Regions from separate parts of the Lishizhenia sp. genome, predicted to be linked through region 2. Evidence: riboswitches for the same ligand, from Rfam matches in the RefSeq annotation. Region 2 holds a riboswitch; the other holds the start of a gene.

Region 1 (4,016 bases), on a different contig from region 2:
TTAAAAGAAGTTACCAAGCGAGTACGGTAATCTTTAAAGTGAGGAATTCCTTTGAAGTAATTCGTATAGTGACGTTTCATTTCAGCTATTCCCAAAGTTTCACCCTTCCATTGGATACTCATATCCAAGTGTTCACGTGTTATGGCTACACGTTCTTTAATGGTAGGTTTTGGCAAATGTTGTCCGGTTTTCTGGTAGTGCTTTATTTCATTAAATATCCAAGGGTATCCTATACTTGCTCTACCTATCATAATACCATCAACACCGTATCTATCTTTGTATTCAACTGCCTTTTCTGGCGTATCTATATCTCCATTTCCAAATACAGGAATGTGCATTCTTGAGTTATTTTTCACTTCAGCAATCAAACTCCAGTCTGCTTCTCCCTTGTACATTTGCTTACGCGTTCTACCGTGAATAGAAATCGCTTCAATTCCTACATCTTGTAAACGCTCTGCAACTTCAACAATGTGTTTAGAGTTATCATCCCAACCCAAACGCGTTTTTACAGTAACAGGAAGCTTCGTCGTTTTCACGATCTCCTCTGTCATTCTAACCATTTTGGGGATGTCTTGCAAAATTCCTGCTCCTGCACCTTTACACGCCACTTTCTTTACCGGACAACCGTAGTTAATATCAATGATATCAGGGTTGGTTTGCTCCGTAATTTCTGTAGCACGCTTCATACTTTCAATGTCGTAACCAAATATCTGAATCCCAACAGGACGTTCGTATTCAAAAATATCCAGCTTCTTCACACTCTTAACGGCATCACGAATCAATCCTTCAGAGGAAATGAATTCTGTGTACATTAAATCAGCTCCGTTTTTCTTGCACAAGGCTCTAAAGGGCGGATCACTCACGTCCTCCATGGGTGCCAACAATAATGGGAAATCTCCTAATTCTATGTCGCGTATTTTTGCCAAAGTCTTTGTATTTGAGGGGGCAAAGTTACAGATTTTATTAGGAACCAAGAAAAAGAATTGAAAACGCGTGTTTTAAATGACAAGTTTCTGAATTTCAACATGATTTCAGGGATTCTTTCCTTAGCCAATCTACGCAAAACATTAAATTCTTACATCTTTAACTATTTGCATCCCACAACGCTTTGCCATCTCCAAAACAACTCCTAACTTTGTATCAAACTTTTAGGGGTGTCTTTTACTGAGTTTCAGTAAAATTCTGAGAAATACTCTTCGAACCTGAGGCAGTTAAGGCTGACGTAGGGAAAAAGTTCAACAGTACTTGAGGACCCTCAAGTTTGCTGCGGTGCTTTTTTAGAAGAATACTCCTAATGTAAAGAGCAAATTATGTTACCGCGCATACAATACATTACACATCCCAACGAAGATTTTCAAGATTTATCTTGGGTAGATCGCTTGTCTGAAGGAGGTATTAAATGGATACAACTGCGTATCAAGCAAAATCATTTCGAAGCGCGCCATCCCGAACAAGATTACAAAACTTTCTTCACAGAAACGCTTTTCGATTTGGCAGAGAAGTGTAAGACATTGGGTGTTGTTCTTACGGTAAACGACCACTACAGTTTTGCAATCAAAAACAATGTAGATGGCGCTCATGTTGGTAAAGAGGATGAAGCTCACAGCACAGTAAGAACCTTTTTAGGCGAAGACAAAATCATAGGGGCTACCGCCAATTCAATAGAAGATATCTTGAGCTACAATTTAGAATTGTTGGATTACATAGGCTTAGGTCCTTACACCTTTACCACCACGAAAGACAAAGAAAAATTAAGTCCTTCTCTAGGAAGCAGAGGTTATAATACTTGCTTGCAGATCATGAAGGCGAAAAACATAGACACACCTGTTTACGCCATTGGAGGAATTGAATTGGAAGACATTCCCCAAATCATGCAAACTGGCGTTTACGGTATTGCAATTTCTGGATGCATACACAATGAAAAATTTGATGTGGCACACATTCAAAAATTTGTAGATTTAGTAGAACAGAATGTGAAGCAAACTTCACCATTAACGGAAAGAAAATGAAATTAGGAGACATAGAAATACAATCGCGTTTATTTACGGGAACTGGAAAATTTAGTAGCAATGCCGTAATGGAAGAAGCTTTATTGGCCAGTGGTTCTGAATTGGTAACGGTTGCTTTAAAACGTGTGGATGTTCAAAATGAAAATGACGGAATTTTACGTCATTTGAACCATACGCAATTCAACTTATTACCGAATACTTCAGGGGTAAGAAACGCTAAAGAAGCTGTTTTTGCGGCAGAATTGGCAAGAGAAGCTTTGGAAACGAACTTGGTGAAATTAGAAATTCACCCCGACCCAAAGTATTTAATGCCAGACCCAATTGAAACCTTGAAGGCTACAGAAGAATTGGCTAAAAAAGGATTCATTGTTTTGCCCTACATTCATGCAGACCCTGTTTTGTGTAAACATTTAGAGGACGCAGGAACAGCTGCGGTTATGCCTCTGGGAGCGCCAATTGGTTCTAATAAAGGGGTACGAACGCGTGATTTTATTGAAATTATCGTAGACCAATCGAGAGTTCCGGTAATTGTTGATGCAGGTTTGGGAGCTCCTTCTCACGCAGCAGAAGCTATGGAATTAGGTGCTGATGCTGTATTGGTAAACACAGCTATCGCTGTTGCAGGAGACCCTGTGAAAATGGCGATTGCCTTTAAACAAGCGGTAGAAGCAGGAAGAATGGCCTACGAAGCAAAATTGGGTGGTATTCAAAATACAGCCGTTGCGAGTAGTCCATTAACAAGTTTCTTAGAAGATTAATCTTAAAATCCAGGTCAAATGTTCAAAGAGGAAGTAAACAAAATAGATTGGGACCAAACCAAAGCCAGCATTTATGGTAAAACTGCCGCAGATGTTGAACGTGCTTTGCGCAACCCTAAAAGAGATTTGGAAGATTTCAAAGCCTTGATTTCTCCGGCAGCCGCTCCTTATTTAGAGCAAATGGCCGCCTTGAGTCAGCAATTAACCCAAGAGCGCTTTGGAAAGACCATACAGATGTACATTCCAATGTACTTATCCAATGAATGTCAGAACATTTGTACCTACTGCGGATTTAGTTTAGATGTTAAAATCGACCGTAAAACACTTACAGATGAGGAGATTTTAGCCGAGGTTAAGATTATCAAATCTATGGGCTACGATCACATTTTGATTGTTACCGGAGAAGCTAACAAAACTGTAGGAGTTGATTATTTCTTAAATGCCATAGAACTCATCAAACCTTACTTTTCTCATATTGCCATGGAAGTGCAACCGCTCGATCAAGAAGATTATGAAAAATTGATTGCTGCAGGTTTAAACACTGTTTTGGTCTACCAGGAAACTTACCACAAAGACGATTATAAAATTCACCACCCGAAAGGAAAAAAATCTAACTTCGATTACCGTGTAGATACACACGACAGGTTAGGAAAAGCAGGAATTCATAAAATGGGACTCGGTGTGCTTTTCGGTTTGGAAGATTGGAGAACAGACACTTTCTTCTGTGCTTCACATTTAGACTATTTAGAGCGTACATATTGGAAGACCAAATACTCTATTTCTTTCCCACGTTTGCGCCCTTGTGCCGGTGGAATTGAATTGAAATCGGTTATGACAGATAGAGAATTGGTACAATTGATTTGTGCGTATAGAATCTTTAACCAAGAGGTAGAGTTGAGTATGTCTACCCGAGAATCCGAAACTTTTAGAAACAACATTATAAAACTCGGAGTTACCAGTATTTCAGCTGATTCTAAAACAGATCCAGGAGGTTATGCTAACCCTGAGGTGAATTTGGAGCAATTTGAAATTGACGATAAAAGATCTACGGAAACCTTTATAGAGGTGATTAAAAAACAAGGCTACGAACCTGTTTTCAAAGATTGGGACTTGAGTCTACAATAACAAACTTAAAAAGTGATACGCAATGAAGGTGTATCACTTTTTTTTGGTCTAATCATTTCCTATTAATGCAGGCTACTTGTTGGGGCAAAATCAAACAGGGACAGCAATGGCAGCGCCGCAAAAA
Region 2 (17,929 bases):
ATATTGAAGATATCAATGCAGACAACAATTTAGGGGAGTCTGAAGCATATTTCCAGTACAAAGTTTCTTTGCGTCAGAATGATATGCAAGTAGGTAAGAACTACATTATTAATGAAAGATCTTACCAAGATGGAAACCGTACTAGAAAATGGTACCAGTTTAGAATTCCAGTGAAAAACCCAGATGATGTAATCAACGGAATTACAGATTTCAGGTCTATACGTTTCATGCGTATGTTCATGACGAACTTTAACGAACGTACAATTTTAAGGTTTGCCAAATTAGAATTTATTAGAGGAGAATGGAGAAGGTATACAGAAGATCTTAAGGCTCCGGGAGATGGAGTGCAGGTAGATCCAAATGCTACCAACTTCAATATTGGTGCGGTAAATATTGAACAACACGATCAGCGTTTACCTATTCCTTATGTAACGCCTCCGGGCATCTCAAGAGAGATAGACCCATCACAAACATACCAACGTCAATTAAACGAACAAGCACTTACCCTTGAGGTATGTGAATTAGAAGATGGTGATGCCAGAGCAGCGTACAGGAATGTAGAGTTTGACGTGAGGAACTACGAAAAGCTGAAGATGTTTGTGCACGCCGAGGGAGATCAATTCCAAGCTCCGTTGAATGATGATGATTTAACCGTCTTCATTCGTATGGGTACAGATTTCGATGAAAACTATTACGAGTACGAAATCCCTCTAAAAGTTACAGCTTTTAACCAAAGTGCCTCTCCTTTACAGGTTTGGCCAGAAGAGAATAACATAGAAATCGTATTCGAAGATTTACTGCAAGCTAAAAAAGAAAGAAACAACTTGGCAGATGTTCCAGGTAGTTCAATTTCTAAAACAGTAGAATATGTAGTACCAGACCCGAATGATGCTACCAAACTCATTAAGGTGAAGGGTAACCCTAACTTACAAGGTATGCGTACCTTGATGATAGGTGTGCGTAATCCAAGGCAAAACGCGGATCACCCATGGAATGACGATGGTTTCGCAAAATGTGCTGAGATTTGGGTGAATGAGTTGCGTTTGTCTGACTTTAATAGCTCAGGAGGATCTGCAGCCTTGGCTCAAGTGCAAATGCAGTTGGCGGATTTCGCTAACGTAAACGTTGCGGGGACTTACAGTGGAACAAACTGGGGAGCTATAGACGCAAGTGTTTCTGAACGTCAACGAAATACACAGTATTCATTTGACTTCTCTACCAATGCACAGTTAGGTCAATTCTTAGGTAAGAAAGCTAGAATTTCGGTTCCTTTCTATTACTCTTATTCTTTAGGAGTTGTTACGCCAGAATTTGATCCATTCAACCCAGATATTAAGTTGAGTGAATATAGCGTTAACGAACGTAAAGAAAGAGCCAGAAAAGGACAGGATTATAGTTTGACCAAATCTTTCAACTTTACCAATGTAAGGAAAGAAAGAAAACCCGGTAAAGACGTTCACTTGTGGGATATTGAGAACTTTTCTTTGTCGTATGCCCAGAGTGAACAATTACTAAGAGACTTTAATACAGAGTACGATAGAACAAACATCTACAGAGGTGGATTGAATTATACCTATTCGGGTACACCTTTGCTTATTGAGCCTTTGAAGAATGTAAGTTTCTTGAATAAGTCAGATTGGTTGAGAATTATTAGAGATGCACATTTCTATTTAGGACCAAAAAGTATAGGTTTCCAAAACGATTTAATGCGTTCTTACAACGAACGTAAAATTAGAAACAACTTGGGTACAACTTTCGAGTTTCAACCTATCTACTTGAAGAACTTCACGTGGCAAAGAAGGTATAACATGCGTTATGATATTACCAAAAACTTGAAGTTTAATATTACAGCCAATAACAATTCAATTTTCGATGAGCCAGAGGGTCAGGTAGACAGGCAAGAAGCACCAGGTTTGTACCAGCAGTTTAGAGATTCTATTCGTTCGCAGATGAATACTTTAGGTAAGACCATGCGTTATAATCATGACTTTGATTTCACCTATAAATTACCGCTGGATCAAATTCCGGTATTGGATTTCATGAATACGAATGTTCGTTACACGGGAGGATATGAATGGCAACGTTCATTACTGGGACAAGAAGACTTTGGAAATACGATTCAGAATTCGCGTAACATAAATATCACTACACAAATGAACTTGAATACGCTGTACAACAAAGTAGAGTTGTTCAAAAAAGTGAATTCAGGTGGTAGCTCAGCGAGATCTCCAAGAAGAAGTATCCGTGGTGGGGTAGGACCAAAACGTCCGTCTCAACTTAAGGTAGCTGACACGGCAAATATGACGCCGCGAGAATTGAAAAAATGGGAGAAGGAACAAGAACGTGAAAAGCGTAAAGAAGAAAGAATAGAAGAAAACCAAGAGAAGTTTAACCAAGATTTCCATCCAGTTACAGGATTCTTGGTAAGAGGTTTAATGAGTGTAAGAACGATTTCAGGATCTTATACCTTGAACGATGGTAGTTTATTACCGGGGTACAACCAAGAAACAAGAATATTAGGTTTCTCTGAAAATTATTCAGCGCCAATGGCCGGTTTCTTAGTGGGTAAACAACAAAGAGATATCTGGGGTCGTAGCAATGGCTTTTTACTGGCACCTACGGCAGAAGCCAATGGTTGGTTGGTAAATAATCCAATGTTGAATTCTCCGCATACGATAACACATTCGCAAACCATTACAGGTAGAATGAGTTTAGAGCCGTTGAAAGACGTGAAGATAGATTTAACCATGAACAGAAGTTTTACGGAAAACCAATCGGAATTCTACAGAGCAGATTCTTCAGGTGTGTTCTCTCCTCAAGGTAGGTTTACAAGCAATACATTGACGTATTCTACGATTTCTATCGGAACGGCATTTAATGATTTGTATGACGAGAAATACTCTTACACTTTCGATAAAATGAGAGAGGATAGATTGTTAGTCTCGCAACTGCTAGGAGAGGGGAATCCAAATTCATCAGTAGATTCTGCAGGTTACTATGATGGTTACTTTGGCGGACAGCAAGATGTTGTTATTGGAGCCTTCTTAACGGCATATTCAGGAAGAAGTATCAACGATAAAAATGTTAACCCTATCCGTAATATTCCATTACCAAATTGGAATGTTACCTATAATGGACTGTCGAAATACAAGTTCATGAAAAAACATGTGCGTAACTTCACAATTCGTCATGGATATTCTTCAACGGTTGCCGTAACAGGAATGCAAACGAACTTGAATGCTGATATCGTAAACGGATCTCCAACATCACGAGATTTAAAGAATAACTTCATTTCTGCGAAGCAAATTCAGAACGTAAGTTTGATGGAAAGTTTCTCTCCATTAATTGGATTTGATGCTACCTGGAAAATTGGTAAAAACGGATTGTTAACGCGATTTGAAATCAACAAAGATAGATCAGCTTCACTTTCATTGGCGAATAATCAAATTACTGAGACTTTAGGAAATGAAATCATTATTGGTTCAGGGTACAAGTTTAGCGATGTTCAATTGCCATTGAAGTTTGGTGGTAAGCGTGTGCAATCTTCAGATGTGAATGTGAGGTTTGACTTCTCAATCAGAGATAACTTTACAGTAATTAGAAACATCGTATTGGATGAGACGCAAGCAACGGCCGGACAAAAAGTAGTGAAGATTTCTGCTTCTGCAGATTACCAATTCGGACAAAACGTAACGGTATCTTACTACTACGATCAAACGATTACAGATCCAAGAGTTGCTACTTCTTACCCAACAGGTAACATGAGTACAGGATTAAGATTAAGATTTAACTTAGGTGGATTATAATATTAGAAGAGCACAACCAGGTGATGAGACAGGAATTCATCGCCTGATTGTTGAATTAGCAGTATACGAGAACGAACCAGATGCCGTTTTCAATACTCCAGAACAATTAGCCATAGACATTTTTGAGCGCAAAGTGTGTGAATCATTTGTGGTAGAATATCAAGGAGATATTATTGCCTACGCTATTTTCTACACCAATTATTCTACTTGGAATGGCGCATGTATTTACCTCGAAGATATTTGTATTACAGAAGAGCACCGAAGAAAAGGAATTGGTGTACAACTCTTCCAAAAGGTGGTAGATGTTGCCAAAGAGCGCAAAGTACGTCGCATGGATTGGCAAGTGCTAGACTGGAATACACCCGCAATTAAATTCTACGAAAAAATTGGCGCAACTATCGATAAAGAATGGTACAACGGACGCCTATTTTTTAACCAATAAATAACACACTTTAATTTTCCTTAATCCTATCTTGTAGAACGAACAAGACGCCGTTCTAATCGTTTTAAAGAATATGGGAAAAAAGATAGTTATTGCTGGTGGGAGTGGTTTGGTAGGTCAAGCTCTTCAAGATTATTTAAGAAAAGAAGGGCATCAAGTTTATGTCCTTTCGCGTAAGGAGAAATCAGACCCCAATTACTATTATTGGAACCCATCCCTGAAAAAAATAGACGCTAATGCTATTGAAGGTACGCAGGTACTAATTAACCTATCGGGTCAAGGTATTGCCGATAGCCGATGGACAGAAGCGCGTAAAAAAGAATTGTTATCATCTCGGGTTGTACCTACACAATTTCTCTTTAGTGTTTTTCAGCACAGTAATACCTTAGAACAGTACATCTCTGCATCTGGAATTAATTGTTACCCCTTAAATAATTACGATAAGGTATATAAAGAAGAAGATGCTTACGGCGATGATTTCCTGTCTCACATTGTAAAAGAATGGGAGAAAAGCGCAGATTTGTTTCAATCGATTTGTAAAGTAGCTAAACTCAGGACTTCTGTTGTTTTAACACCAACTGGAGGAGCGCTAGCAACAATTGCAAAACCAATTAAACTGTATGTGGGTTCACCCTTGGGAAGTGGAAAACAATGGATGCCTTGGATTACGATCACCGATTTAACACGTATGTTTGGTCATGTCATCCAGCAAGAGTTGTCGGGTACCTATAATGCCATAGCCAATGCAAATACCAATAAAGATTTTACCGAGAAATTGGCAAAAGTCCTACATAAACCCTTGGTTCTACCCAACGTTCCAGGATTCGTATTGAAGCTTGTCCTAGGAGAAATGTCTACAATGGTGTTAGAAGGAATTCAGGCTTCAAATGAAAAGGTCAAGGCTAAAGGTTTTACCTTTAAATACAAAGAATTACCGCAAGCCCTTGAGCACGTTTTAAAAGGTGCTTAGGCCGCTCCCTCCTCCATGAAATTGAGGAGGTGGGGCTATCCATTATAGTCCCAAAAAGTGCACTTAAGTCGCATTGCACTTCAAGTCTACTTCCTTTGGTCGTAGTCTTTTAGCACATGCTTACTAAAGTACACTTCTCGGGCGCTGCCATTGCTATCCCTAGCGGTTTTACAAAGCGAGTTTAATTCCGAATTGTAAGGAAGTTCTTTGTGGTGTACCAGGGAATCCTCCTAAACTCATGTTTACCTCGAGTTTCTCGGTGAATTTATAGCCTGCACCCATGTAAAAACCTCTGCGTGCGTCGTATCCTGCGGTTAGTGAGTATTTGTTGTTAAACAAGAGATTTGCTTCCAAAGAGCTCGAATAATTCGATAACACTAAGTTCGTAGTAAGTTTGAATTGGTCTCTGTCAATGATGGTTTGTTGATACAAGAGGTTGATGAGCTGATGTCGGTCCGTACCGTATTCTTCAAACCTCAAACCATATTCAGCACCTACTTTAAAACGCTTGCCTGCATAGAGAGCGCCAAAACGCGTGGTATGTAAGCTTCTCGTAGAGGAATTATAGTTGTTTAGGTTCGAAATGTATGAATAAGAGGTGCTGGCTTTGCCATAACCCACACCGAAATTTAAACTGTGACCGTTATTGAGTTTGGCCTGGTAGCTTAAACCAATTTCCTTACGATGATGGGCATAAAAGAAGTTCTCAGAATTTTCAAATTGACCAGAAAGACTAAAATTACTTTTTCCCAAACGGGTTTCAAAGAGTAGGGAACTGTTGCTACCGTATTTTGAATTGAGAACAGCACTGTAGTTAATTTGACCACCATCTAAACCGGCGTGTGCTACATTAAATGAACTTAGCCTGTTGTGTGCCATGGAATTGTTCATGTTCTGGGCATGTGCACCAAACCCGAAAAATAAAAAGGCTACTAGGAATTTTAAAGATTGCATAATTTATGTTTTCCATAAGACCCTTATGCTACCCTTTAGTTACTGCGGTTTTTGTGAAGAAAAGTTAAAGTGTATTTTGGAGCTGTTTAAAGCTTTGTAAAGGATGTGCTGACTGCCAAATACAACCCAAAACAGCAAAATGATGAAAGCCAAACTCTTTTGCATTGCTCAGGTTTTCAGGATGAATTCCTCCCAAAGCGATTATTCTCTGACGCAAATTCGTGTCTAAATGTTGGATAGATAAGTTCTCTTTACGCTTGTATCCGTCTTTAGAAATTGATGGAAAAACCGGACTTAAATACACCTCCTCAAAACTTTTTAGCTTTTCCAAAGCTTCTTCAACGCTGTGTGCTCCCGTTGTTTTGGCTTTAAAATGTTCATTGGGTAGATCTTGATTTCTAAGGTGCAAATGAATTGTTGGAAATTCCTCTTTTAAGTCGTGATATTGATGGATATAAACCCTGTGAAGGTGTTCTGTAGGGATTGCGTTCAAATAGGCTTTATAGTCGTTCTTTGTAGCCCCTGGTTTACGCAGGTGCAAACGTTCCAACCCTGCCTCAAATAGAGCACATACAATCTCCATTTCTTGGGGATGATCTTGTTCTGGAGTGAAGAGGACGAGCATAGTATAAAAATAGAAAGTAAATCAAAAAACGCCGCATAAAGCTATGCGGCGTTTGATATTTTCTTAAAGTATTAGCTTACACTAATTTTTCTGGTTCTAAGTACAAGTCACCACCTTTTTCGTGGAATTGTTTTGACTTTTCTTCCATACCTTTCTGTAAAGCTTCATCTTCTGAAATTCCGTTTTCCTTTGCGTAATCTCTTACATCTTGAGAAATCTTCATAGAACAGAAGTTGGGTCCACACATAGAGCAGAAGTGCGCCACCTTAGCATTGTCAGAAGGCAATGTTTCATCGTGGTATTCTCTTGCTGTGTCTGGATCTAAAGATAAGTTGAACTGATCTTCCCATCTAAATTCGAAACGCGCTTTAGAAAGTGCATTATCTCTGTGCTGTGCTCCTGGGTGACCTTTCGCTAAATCTGCAGCGTGTGCCGCTAATTTGTAAGTAATCACACCGTCTTTCACATCTTTCTTGTTCGGTAAACCTAAGTGCTCTTTTGGCGTTACGTAACACAACATCGCACATCCAAACCAACCAATCATTGCTGCACCAATACCTGAAGTAATGTGGTCGTAACCTGGAGCAATGTCAGTAGTTAGTGGCCCTAATGTGTAGAAAGGAGCTTCATGACACTCTTTCAATTGCTTGTCCATGTTTTCTTTAATCATGTGCATTGGCACGTGACCAGGACCTTCAATCATAGTCTGAACGTCGTGTTTCCAAGCAATTTTTGTCAATTCACCCAATGTTTCTAACTCACCAAACTGAGCAGCATCATTTGCATCAGCTATAGAACCTGGACGTAATCCATCTCCTAAAGAGAAAGCAACGTCATAGGCCTTCATAATTTCACAAATCTCTTCGAAGTGTGTGTACAAGAAGTTTTCTTTGTGGTGAGCTAAACACCATTTCGCCATGATAGAACCACCTCTAGAAACGATACCTGTAACACGGTTTGCCGTCATAGGAACGTAACGTAAAAGTACACCTGCGTGAATCGTAAAGTAATCTACCCCTTGTTCCGCTTGTTCAATCAAAGTGTCTCTAAAGATCTCCCACGTTAAATCTTCTGCTTTACCATTTACTTTTTCCAAAGCTTGGTAAATTGGAACGGTTCCGATTGGAACTGGAGAGTTTCTTAAAATCCATTCTCTTGTTTCGTGGATGTTCTTTCCTGTAGAAAGGTCCATGATGTTATCAGCACCCCATCTACATGCCCAAACTGCTTTTTCTACTTCTTCTTCAATGGTAGAAGAAACTGCAGAGTTACCAATGTTGGCATTGATTTTCACCAAGAAGTTTCTACCAATGATCATTGGCTCACTCTCAGGGTGGTTAATGTTGTTTGGAATAATAGCTCTACCTGCAGCGATCTCATCACGTACAAATTCTGGAGTAATTTTTCCTTGTGGAGTATTCGCTCCGAAACTATTTCCTGGGTGTTGTTTTGCTATTTCTGTTGCTTCATCAATACGTTGGTTCTCACGAATGGCAATGTATTCCATTTCTGGTGTGATGATACCTTGTTTGGCATAGTGCAACTGTGTAACATTTTTACCTGCTTTTGCACGTAACGGTTTTTTCAAATGCTCAAAACGCAAGTGGTCTAATGAAGGGTCGTTCAAACGCTCTTTTCCGTAGTCAGAAGAAATTTCTGATAACTCTTCAACGTCACCTCTCTTTAAAATCCATTCTTGGCGTAAACGCGGTAAACCTTTTTTAATATCGATTTCTACATTAGGATCAGTGTAAGGTCCTGATGTATCGTAAACTGTAACTGCTTCGTTACTTTCTTTCTTAAATTCTCCGTCAGCAAACATAGGTTTAGAGTCTGTTAACTCTATCTCACGCATCGCAACTTTGATGTCGTGAATTTCACCTTTTACGTATATCTTTTTTGATGCTGGGAAAGGATCTCTAGAAATCTTTTCATCAGTAGTAGGTACTGCTTCTCTCTTCATATTTCCTATGCTTTATTGTTTATTTTATGCTAACCACCCGCCGTCGCAGTGATTACCATAATACTATCTTGTTCATTAATATTTTGGGTCGCCCAATTTGATTTAGCAACAATAGAACTGTTTAATGCCACGGCAATTCCCGTTTTATTATCCATGTTTCTTTCGGCTAAAAAATCTTGAATGTTTTGAGCCTTTGTTTCTATTTCAGCATTGTTGAATTTTACCTTCATGGCGTAAACTTCTACGTTTAAAATAAAGTTTGCTTAAGATAAGCAAAACAAATTAAAATCAGCTTGTACAGAAAAAGAGGGGATGCCCAAAAGAGGAGATGTCCATGCTTTTCCTTTCGTCGGTATTAACCGCATCAAGTTCTGAGGGTTTGTCTCAATCCTTAATAAATAAGGATACCCCTAAAGCTGAGGTACAAAGATAAGTTTTTTTAGAAGATGACAAGCTTGTGACTCACAAACGAGAAGAAATTATTTACGTTTGGCAATTCTAATTTGTTGCCCAAACCCCAAATAGGTATCCTCCCATTTAATAACGTAATTAAAATTAGGGTTTCCTGTGTAAACATGAAATGAATTACCGTCGAATTCTATATACTTTCCATAGGAAGAAGAAACACCACTAATAGTTTCTTCTAGGGTGTAACTACTAAACAGTATAACATCGTCGTAAACTTCATACTTGGGTCTGCCATCACCAGGATAAGTTAGTGAGTTGAAACCTATTTTGTTCGAATTATTTCCAATTGGAATTAATTGATTGTTTTCATAATCGATTTCTGCCAAACGAAAAGCCCCATCGTTAAATGAACCCGAAGCTAGAATTTTATCCTTGTATTTAATAAATTGATAAAATTTATTTGTTCCATTAAAGTTTAAGGTATTCCAGGAGTGGTTAGCCTGGTTGCTAAAATCAACTTGCATTAACTCATAATTAATATCTATAACGAAAAAATTAGCGTTATGCTCTGTGACTTTTCTAATTTGAGAACCCGGTTGTGAATTTGGAAATTCACCGTTGGGAGTTATATTGGGATTAAGATAATCAACCAAGATTTGGCCAGAACTATTGGTAGCGAGAATAACTACTTCACCATTCATTTCTGTGAGCTCTTTAATATTTCTGTTGTGTGGTAAACTTGCTCCGGTTATTGTTTTGTTGATAGGGTTGTAAATGAGTAAATTTTTATAGTTGTTACCATTTTGAATGTCTTTGAACTCAAAATTTCCGTAAACGTAATAAAGACCATCGTGTTTTAGAACCCCAGCGGCGTATTGCCAATAGGACAATTGAATGTCTGAGTTGATTTTAGCTGGATTAAATTCCTTATCAACAAAGTATAGGTTGGCTTGTTGGTTAAAGTTATCTTCGTACACATACATGAGTATGTTTTCTAATACAATGGGAGCATGAATTTTGTGATGAGTATTGGGAAGACTGTCGGGAAGATATATAATCTCCCAATCTTTAGCATAAGGACTTATTACTTCCTTTGTAATCGTCGATTCAACGTCTATTTCTTTCGTGCAGGCACTACTGAGTAAAATAAGTGTTAAAACAGAAAGGACTTTACTTAAAGCGGATGTTGAATAAACCAAAGGAGAAATAAATTTCATAATTCAGATTGTTTTTTAAAAAATAGTGTGAGGCGTAATTAAAAGCTAAGGGATTCATCTTTCGAATACTGTAGTCACCGGAATTCTGTGGTATCAACCACCTTTCAGCTTCTTCCTGTAAATTGTTTTTGTCGGCGAGAAAATTAATTCTCGCACCAACTTCCATAAAGTGTTTTTCTTTTACAATATAACGTTTGCCCAAACCGAGTTTAAATACAATTGAACCCTGTCTAAAGCTACCTGTTTCGTTATAAATAATTCGTCTGTTCTCGTCTTTAAAATCTATTGTTCTATTAATTTTTGAGTGAACTAAACTGTACTGTAATCCAAGGGTTAGCGCTGTGTTAAAAGGTATACGTTTGAACCCAAATCTGAAACCTAAACCGAAATGAAAGAAGTTTGGATTGAGTTGGATGATATCAGGTCCTTGATAATAATAACCATCTATTTGTGTTAAAGCAGACTGGGTAATACTATTTGATGGGAGTTTTTGATACCCTAAGGAAAAATTTAGCCCCAATCGTTTATTGGTGTGCCTATGATAATTTAATCGTATTCCAGGTAGTGTAATAGAACTATCTTGAATACACGATATATCGTTAAGAATTATTGGTGATTTTGTATTTGCAATTAAGAGCTTTTTCCAAAAAATAGAGTATATCTGACTTTGATTTATTTTAGAAAGAAAAGGTAAATTAAAATTTTGGTTGAGTTCTATACTCCAAAAATTTATATGTACTGATTTTTTAACTTCTTGCCCATAGCTTATAGGAATCACTATGGATAGTAAAATAAATAGCTTGATTTTTAATATCATGTTTCTTTCTTTTGTTACAACCATATACCTCATACATTTCAATGGTTTTGAACTTCAGATTATAAAGGAGTGAAGTGTTCAAAAACTTGTTGGTTTCATCATTTTTAATGTGTCTAGCTATAAATTGGGGATATTAACTTTACCCGTTCAGCATTGAGAGATATTTTATGTGAAATTTGAGTGGTATAAATTATTTATCCAATTGAAAACTTAAAAGACTTCCCCCACCCGTTGCCAATAAATAATATTTTTCATTGAAATATTCTAGATCTCTAATTGCATCAGTAGTCCTTAACAAGATCTTGAATTCATCTTCTTCTAAATGCATTAATAAATCTCTGAAATAATAACTTTCACTTGTAGCATTCGCTTCATCCATAACTGTATTGGTAACAAAAGATCCGTAGATAAATAATTCCCCGTTGATAACTTCAAACCTTGGAGATATATTATGGTTGTTAAAGGATGAAGAAGCTAAATTAACATTCGCGAAATATTCTAGGTTTTGTATGTATGGAATTTTACCGGATAAATAAGGACTAAAGCTATTAGCACTTGTATTCAAACGAACGATGTGATTAATTTCTCCATTAATATCAAGTTCTCCTAAGGCAATGATTTCTCCTTGGTACTCTACGACATCTACGAATAAATCATCCATGCCCTGATTCATGGCTGTCCAACTGCCTGCACCATTGGTTTTGTAATACAATTGCCCTTCACGGTCGATTACAAATAAGGTGTTATTGAAATTTCTAATCTTATTGACATTGGTAGTAATCCCGTTAAAAGGATTGTTGCTACCTCCATTGATTACATTCTCATAGGAAAATTGTTGTGAACCTTCTACACCGATGGCATATACATTATTCTCTGAAGTCACGAAATTCCTTAAGTATTTATTGTTTGAAACAATGAATTTATAATTGGCTTTAACCAAGTTTTCGGCGGGAATATACTGGGCGTAAAGTTTGCTATCATTGAATGTCTCCTCATGTTCATATTCTAGACCACCAATTAGATGGAAAATACCATTTTGATAAAGAGCATCCGTGAAAACAGAACCGTTATATTGGGAAATCCTATATTCTTGTGCTACAGATTGAATTTCATTCGCTGTATTTATAGTTGAAACGCTGTGGTAAGTTACATTAACGTCATATTCTGAATCACCTTTGAAGAATTGATATTGATGTGCCAACACGAGTTGATTACCGTCTGTAGCCAGTGCTGCAATGGGTGAAGTATTAAAGATATAGTCTGCGTGTTCAATCGTATAATCAATTTGCCTGTAATATTCTGGGTAGGTTTTTGGGGTGATAATTTCCTCTCTACATCCAAATAGAACAAGCGAGAAAAAAATTAGGAAAGGAACTTTATGCATTATAAATTATTTTTTTGAAGTCCTAGTTTTAGGTAGAAATGTAAGATGTCGTATCGTAAGAAGTCTTGATTGAATTTGTTTAAATTACTTTTCGTACTTAAAATCCCCTCATTAATGTATGTTCCTTCTTCAAATTGAAACTGGCTGCCTCCAAAAGCGAAAAACTCAAAGTTGAGTTTAAAACCATAATCCAAAATTAACTTGTCACTTATCGCACGAATAAAGCCCCATCCGATTTCTGCACCTAAAATTTGTGAGTGAGTAGAAACAGGATCATAGGTTTTGACGTAATCATTGAAGGAAACACTAGGAGTAAGTAAGAGTTCTCTATAAATTTTTGATTGAATGTAATTGTAGCTTAAATTGAATAAAAAGTAATGGCCTAGACCTGTTTTGCGTTTAAAGCGTTTGATTCCGAAATCTAGTTTTACCAAATCATTTTTCACCCGAGTAGATTCTATGTATTGATGGTAGATATAGGTGGCGACTCTGTTGGAAGATTCAAGTTCTGTATGTTTTAAACCTGAATAATTTAACCCAATATTTAGACCTAATTTCTTTGTGATTCCACGGATATAGTTTATTGAATATACAGGAGTATTAAGAGCCTTTATTGACTGGTAATAAAGACCCGTCATTTGTTCAGGCATGTTGGTGAAATAAGGAGAGAAACCTTTGAAGGCAATGGGGTTATAATTAATGCCAATTGTAAAGGTATTCGTTTTCAATTGCTGTGCATTACTTAGAAAAATGCATAGTGAAAAAGAGCAGAATAGAAAAAATCTCATAAAGTTTTTTTGGGTGTATATGTAATCAAAAATCTGGGTTAAGGAGTTTATCCAAAAATCTTGAAAATTTCTTTATTTAATACCTACACTGGCAAAGCCTATATTGAAGTAAAATGCAATTCTTCCACATCTATCAATTAAATAATTGGCTGTTGTAGATTTAAAATGATCTTTGAATACAGTTCTATCACCTTCCTGTTTATAAAATTCAGAGCCTTCATTTTCTTCCATTGCATTCTCAGAAAAGAGATTTACGGAAGTAGGGTAGTATTGGTAAGAAATTCCCCAATCAATAAAAAAGTTGTTTCCTATAAGTTTGGTTTTCCCCCAGGTTAACTTTACACCAAAATTAGTCGCATTGCCACTTAAATCTAGATTTTTGAGTGATGAGTTCTCCGAATCTGTTAATACAATGTTGGTTGAACTATACAATAGATTTAAACCAATATACCCCCCAAGAGGTGCGTATTTTTTATGCCTGCGAATACCTAAGTCCAATACGCGTTGATGAGAAGAAAAATAACTACTAGTGTAACCATTTTCAAAATTGGCAATAGTATAGACGTCATATAACTTTTGATTACTAATCTGCGCGAATAACTGCATTCTTTCTCCCAGTTTATATGTTGCTCCGAAGCGTAAAGAAGGAAGGGTTATTGAAGTCTCAGCATTAAGGTTATATTGACTATCGTAATAGTTTGGGTCTCTAAATCCTTTTTGTTCTACCCCTCCAAAAATGCTGAAAGATTGGAAGTTTTGGGCCGTAGAAGTCTGTAGTACGAATAAAGTTATAAGTGCAATTATGATTCTCATGTAGTTAAATTAGTATCAGGTAAAAAAATCCTTGAAGCTCTAAATATATATTTTCTTGAGGAAATAGAGAAGGAAAGTCTCTAATAATCTTGAAGTTGAAAAAAAATCAGGTTTCAGCTCCCTTATCCTTGTGAAATTTATATATTCGCTTTTCATCCAAATAACAAATGAAAAACTTATTAACCTCTTTATCTACGCTGTGTCTACTTTTTCAAGTATTTGCGCAGGACGTTGATTTCAATAATTACAAACCACTAAAAGCAACCGGTGAACTACCTAAAACTTTTGGTTTAACCTATGCCGATAGAGTCGCAGAAGCGAGTTTCCAAAACCTTGATTTAAGTGGTGAGGAACGTCAGTATTTTATTGAAAGAAAATCTTATTCTATCGATCACTTATTGCACTCTGGATTAGTGGTGTATGGTGATCCTTTAACAGAACACATTAAAGAAGTAGCCTCTAAAATATTGTTTAACGATACGGCTCTTTTTAATGATTTGAGCTTTTATACTTTCCGTACGAATGAAGCCAATGCCTTTGTTACTTCAGATGGAGAAGTATTTGTTACCATAGGACTAATTTCTCAACTTACCTCTGATTACGAGTTGGCTTTTGTATTGGCCCATGAAATTAGTCACTACGTAGAAAACCATAATGTTGAAGGTTTTAGAAAGGAAATTGAAATAGAAGAATCTATCAACGGAAATAATTTCGACAGACAGATTAGAGCCTTAAAAGCATACTCAAAGCAACACGAAATTGAAGCAGATGAGTTAGGTTTAAAACGTTACTTAGAAGCTGGTTTTCCACTGGAAGAATTGGTGAATGTTTTCGATATCTTGGCTTATTCTTATTTACCGATTGATGAAGTAGCTTTTGAAAAGGAATATATATCTGGAGAAAATGCTTTTATAGATGAAAGTTTGATGCCTACAGATATCAATGAAATTGAATTTGACGAAGATTACGACGATACTTACCACTCTCACCCTAACATCAGTAAGCGTAAAGATAACTTTGATGAAGAGTTATTGGAAAAGTACATGGACTTTGAGCCAGAGCAAAAAAGAACGTTCAATGCAGAAGATTTCGTAGACATTCGTAGAATGGCACGTTATGAAAGAGTGAACAACTGGTTATACCATTCAGATTTTTCAAATGCAATTTACGAGATTTATATCCTAGAAAATAAGTACGGAAGCAGTTACACGTTCGATTGGATGAAGGCACTTTGTTGGACAAACATTGCTGTTCATGCAAGTCAGGGAAGTAAGAGAGATTTGTATGCTGACTTAGACGAGATTCAAGGTGAAAGCTACACGGTTCATTACCTAATGAAGGAAATGTCAAAAGACCAGTTAGTGGTAATGGCAATGAGAAACTTGATTGATATCCGCAACAAGTATCCTGAAGACAAGGGAATAGAACAAGTTTATAAGAATACTGTAAAGCAGTTGGCTAGACGTTTTAAATCTTTGGATGAGTTTTACTACGATAAAATCAGCGTAAACGATTCAACGGGAGAAGTAGCGGAATCGCCAGAAGTTGATGCTTACATGGATGAAGACTCTGAAGAATTTAAAGCCTTGAACAAATACGAGAAAATCAAGCAAAAGAAAATTAATGCGAAATACGCCAAAGGTGTTGATGAATCTGGAGAAGCGAGTTTAGACTCTACAGACTTCCATTTATTTGCTTTGAAAGATGTTGCCAATGATGATGAGTTCTTGAGACTATTTAATGAGTTGCAGGATCTAGTAGATGAGGATGAATTTGATGAAGATGACGAAGAGAAGGCTGCCGTTGAAAAATTGGTCTTTGTGGAGCCTTTAGCATCTGTTGTTAAAAGAAGAAGATTCTCTTACGAAAGAAACGAAGATGTGAGAAGAAACTTAGGTGATGCGGTTGTTGGATCTGCTCAGTCTTTAGGTTATCAAACGGAATTGTTATCGAAATATAACATGCAAACACTTGGTACGGTAGGTTATAACTCTAAGGCCATGTTCTTGCGTTATTTCTACATGTACTCTGACGCTTCAATAAGTGATTTAATAAGTCCTGATTTCTTGGAGTTAGAAGAATACAAAAGCACATCAGCAAATACAAACATTGTTTTTGCTTACGTAGATTACAACAATAAAAGAAAGTATGATTTAATGATATTTGCCTTTGCCTTTGATTTGGCAACCAATACATTAAAAGAGATTGAGGTAGATACATACAAGCAATACCCACACGTTCCTGTATTGAAGTTGGCATATTACTATGTCTTTGAGAACTTCGGGAAAACAGAAGAGGATGAAGAATAAGCTTGAATGAAGAAATTAAAAAAGGAGAATCCGTTGTGATTCTCCTTTTTTTATGCTGTATAACTCTTAAGGATTATATTTCCAGAGTCCAGAATTGTAACGATTAATAATATAAATTTCATCGTTAAAAACTGCTATATCTTTGACTTTAATATCTGAATCAATCATTATTAATTCGTTGTCTATAACTTCTAGTAAATAGTCATCGTATTTATATTGTCCATTTACTTTAAAAGGGAAGTAACCCCAAATGAATAATCTGCCGTTGCTTACTTTTACGTTGGTATAGTCGTCAGAACCCGTAATGAATTGACTCAAATCACTGTTATTGGTAATCAGCGAAGTTGTTTGAGTTGAAGAAATAATTTCAATAATATGGAGGTTATCGGTGGTATTGGCAAGGGCGCATAACTTTCCTTCATATTCAAATACATTAAAAAATTCGTTGTTCACGTTGGTGTAGTTATTCCAAGTGCTATTAGTCGTGTTGTACTGCAATAATTGATAGTCGTTGGTAAGGGCAAATACCATATCGTTAACGACAAAATAATCCCTAAAACTAGCATTGTCATATAGCGGTAGTTGGGAAAGTCCCGAACAGGTAATACATGCTATCGTTTTGGTTTGGTCTTGTTTTGCTTTAAAAATTGCATACAAGTCTTCTTGGTATTGAAGAATTTTAAGAACCCCTGCAAAGTCATCATTAGAACTGATTAATCCGAGTTCTTTTGTGCACGTGTTGGTAACAGGGTCATAGTAGAAGGCATATTTTTTTTCAGAAAGGTCCGAATTTGCTGTTTCGTAGTTTAAGAATCCATACACCATGATTTTATCTCCAAAAGGAAAGAATCCATTGACCATTTCGTCTAATGAAAAAACGCTGTAGTCGGTAGAATATAGTTCCTGTATTCCGAGTGTTGAATCTTGACTAAAAGGTGTATTAATCACACGAAAGCCGTCGAACATAGACTTACTGCCAACACTACCATAACTTCCTAAATAGAGTTGACTTCCATAAGCTCCTAAACTCGAAGCATAAGTGCGATTTATATTTTCCTGAACAGGAGAGGTCAGAACTACGTGTTCCCAGGTCGTAGGTATTAATTCAATTGTACTTTGAGAGGGAGTTAAAGTATTGTCTTTCCTACAAGCAGAAAAGAAAAGCGAAAGTACAAGAATGTTGAAAAAACACTTATTCATACCTAAATTTTTGGAATCCAATTTTTATGTACAGTTTTAGAAATTCTGTAGAAAGTAATTTTTTGTTGAGGTACTCTACATTATTCGCAGAATATCCAGGTATAAAACCTTCAGCATTAACGGTATTCTTTATCCAATCGCTGTTGTAGGTGTTTTTTGAAAATAAAAACCAAAAAGGGGAAATGTGAAACCCATAATCTAAAAGGAAATGATCACTAATCATTCGCGTAGTA

What was found. A riboswitch is a leader RNA that binds a small molecule or an ion and turns the genes downstream of it on or off. The one in region 2 is predicted to bind thiamine pyrophosphate.
Region 1: another riboswitch for thiamine pyrophosphate. It lies ahead of AC22ZQ_RS01925 (thiamine phosphate synthase); the one in region 2 lies ahead of thiS (sulfur carrier protein ThiS).

What each region holds. Positions count from the first base shown of each region.
Region 1 is NZ_JBVCPV010000013.1:14,850-18,865, reverse strand. Features, by position in the region: gene dusB (tRNA dihydrouridine synthase DusB) at 1-926, opposite strand, end outside; TPP riboswitch at 1,141-1,246, shown strand; gene AC22ZQ_RS01925 (thiamine phosphate synthase) at 1,311-2,009, shown strand; gene AC22ZQ_RS01920 (thiazole synthase) at 2,006-2,767, shown strand; gene thiH (2-iminoacetate synthase ThiH) at 2,786-3,892, shown strand.
Region 2 is NZ_JBVCPV010000007.1:8,887-26,815, forward strand. Features, by position in the region: gene sov (T9SS outer membrane translocon Sov/SprA) at 1-3,806, shown strand, start outside; gene AC22ZQ_RS01165 (GNAT family N-acetyltransferase) at 3,796-4,248, shown strand; gene AC22ZQ_RS01170 (TIGR01777 family oxidoreductase) at 4,322-5,218, shown strand; gene AC22ZQ_RS01175 (type IX secretion system membrane protein PorP/SprF) at 5,387-6,172, opposite strand; gene AC22ZQ_RS01180 (thiamine phosphate synthase) at 6,237-6,797, opposite strand; gene thiC (phosphomethylpyrimidine synthase ThiC) at 6,874-8,760, opposite strand; gene thiS (sulfur carrier protein ThiS) at 8,790-8,990, opposite strand; TPP riboswitch at 9,085-9,182, opposite strand; gene AC22ZQ_RS01195 (hypothetical protein) at 9,240-10,385, opposite strand; gene AC22ZQ_RS01200 (hypothetical protein) at 10,339-11,202, opposite strand; gene AC22ZQ_RS01205 (hypothetical protein) at 11,393-12,586, opposite strand; gene AC22ZQ_RS01210 (hypothetical protein) at 12,586-13,374, opposite strand; gene AC22ZQ_RS01215 (hypothetical protein) at 13,447-14,187, opposite strand; gene AC22ZQ_RS01220 (M48 family metallopeptidase) at 14,355-16,496, shown strand; gene AC22ZQ_RS01225 (hypothetical protein) at 16,563-17,696, opposite strand; gene AC22ZQ_RS01230 (hypothetical protein) at 17,689-17,929, opposite strand, start outside.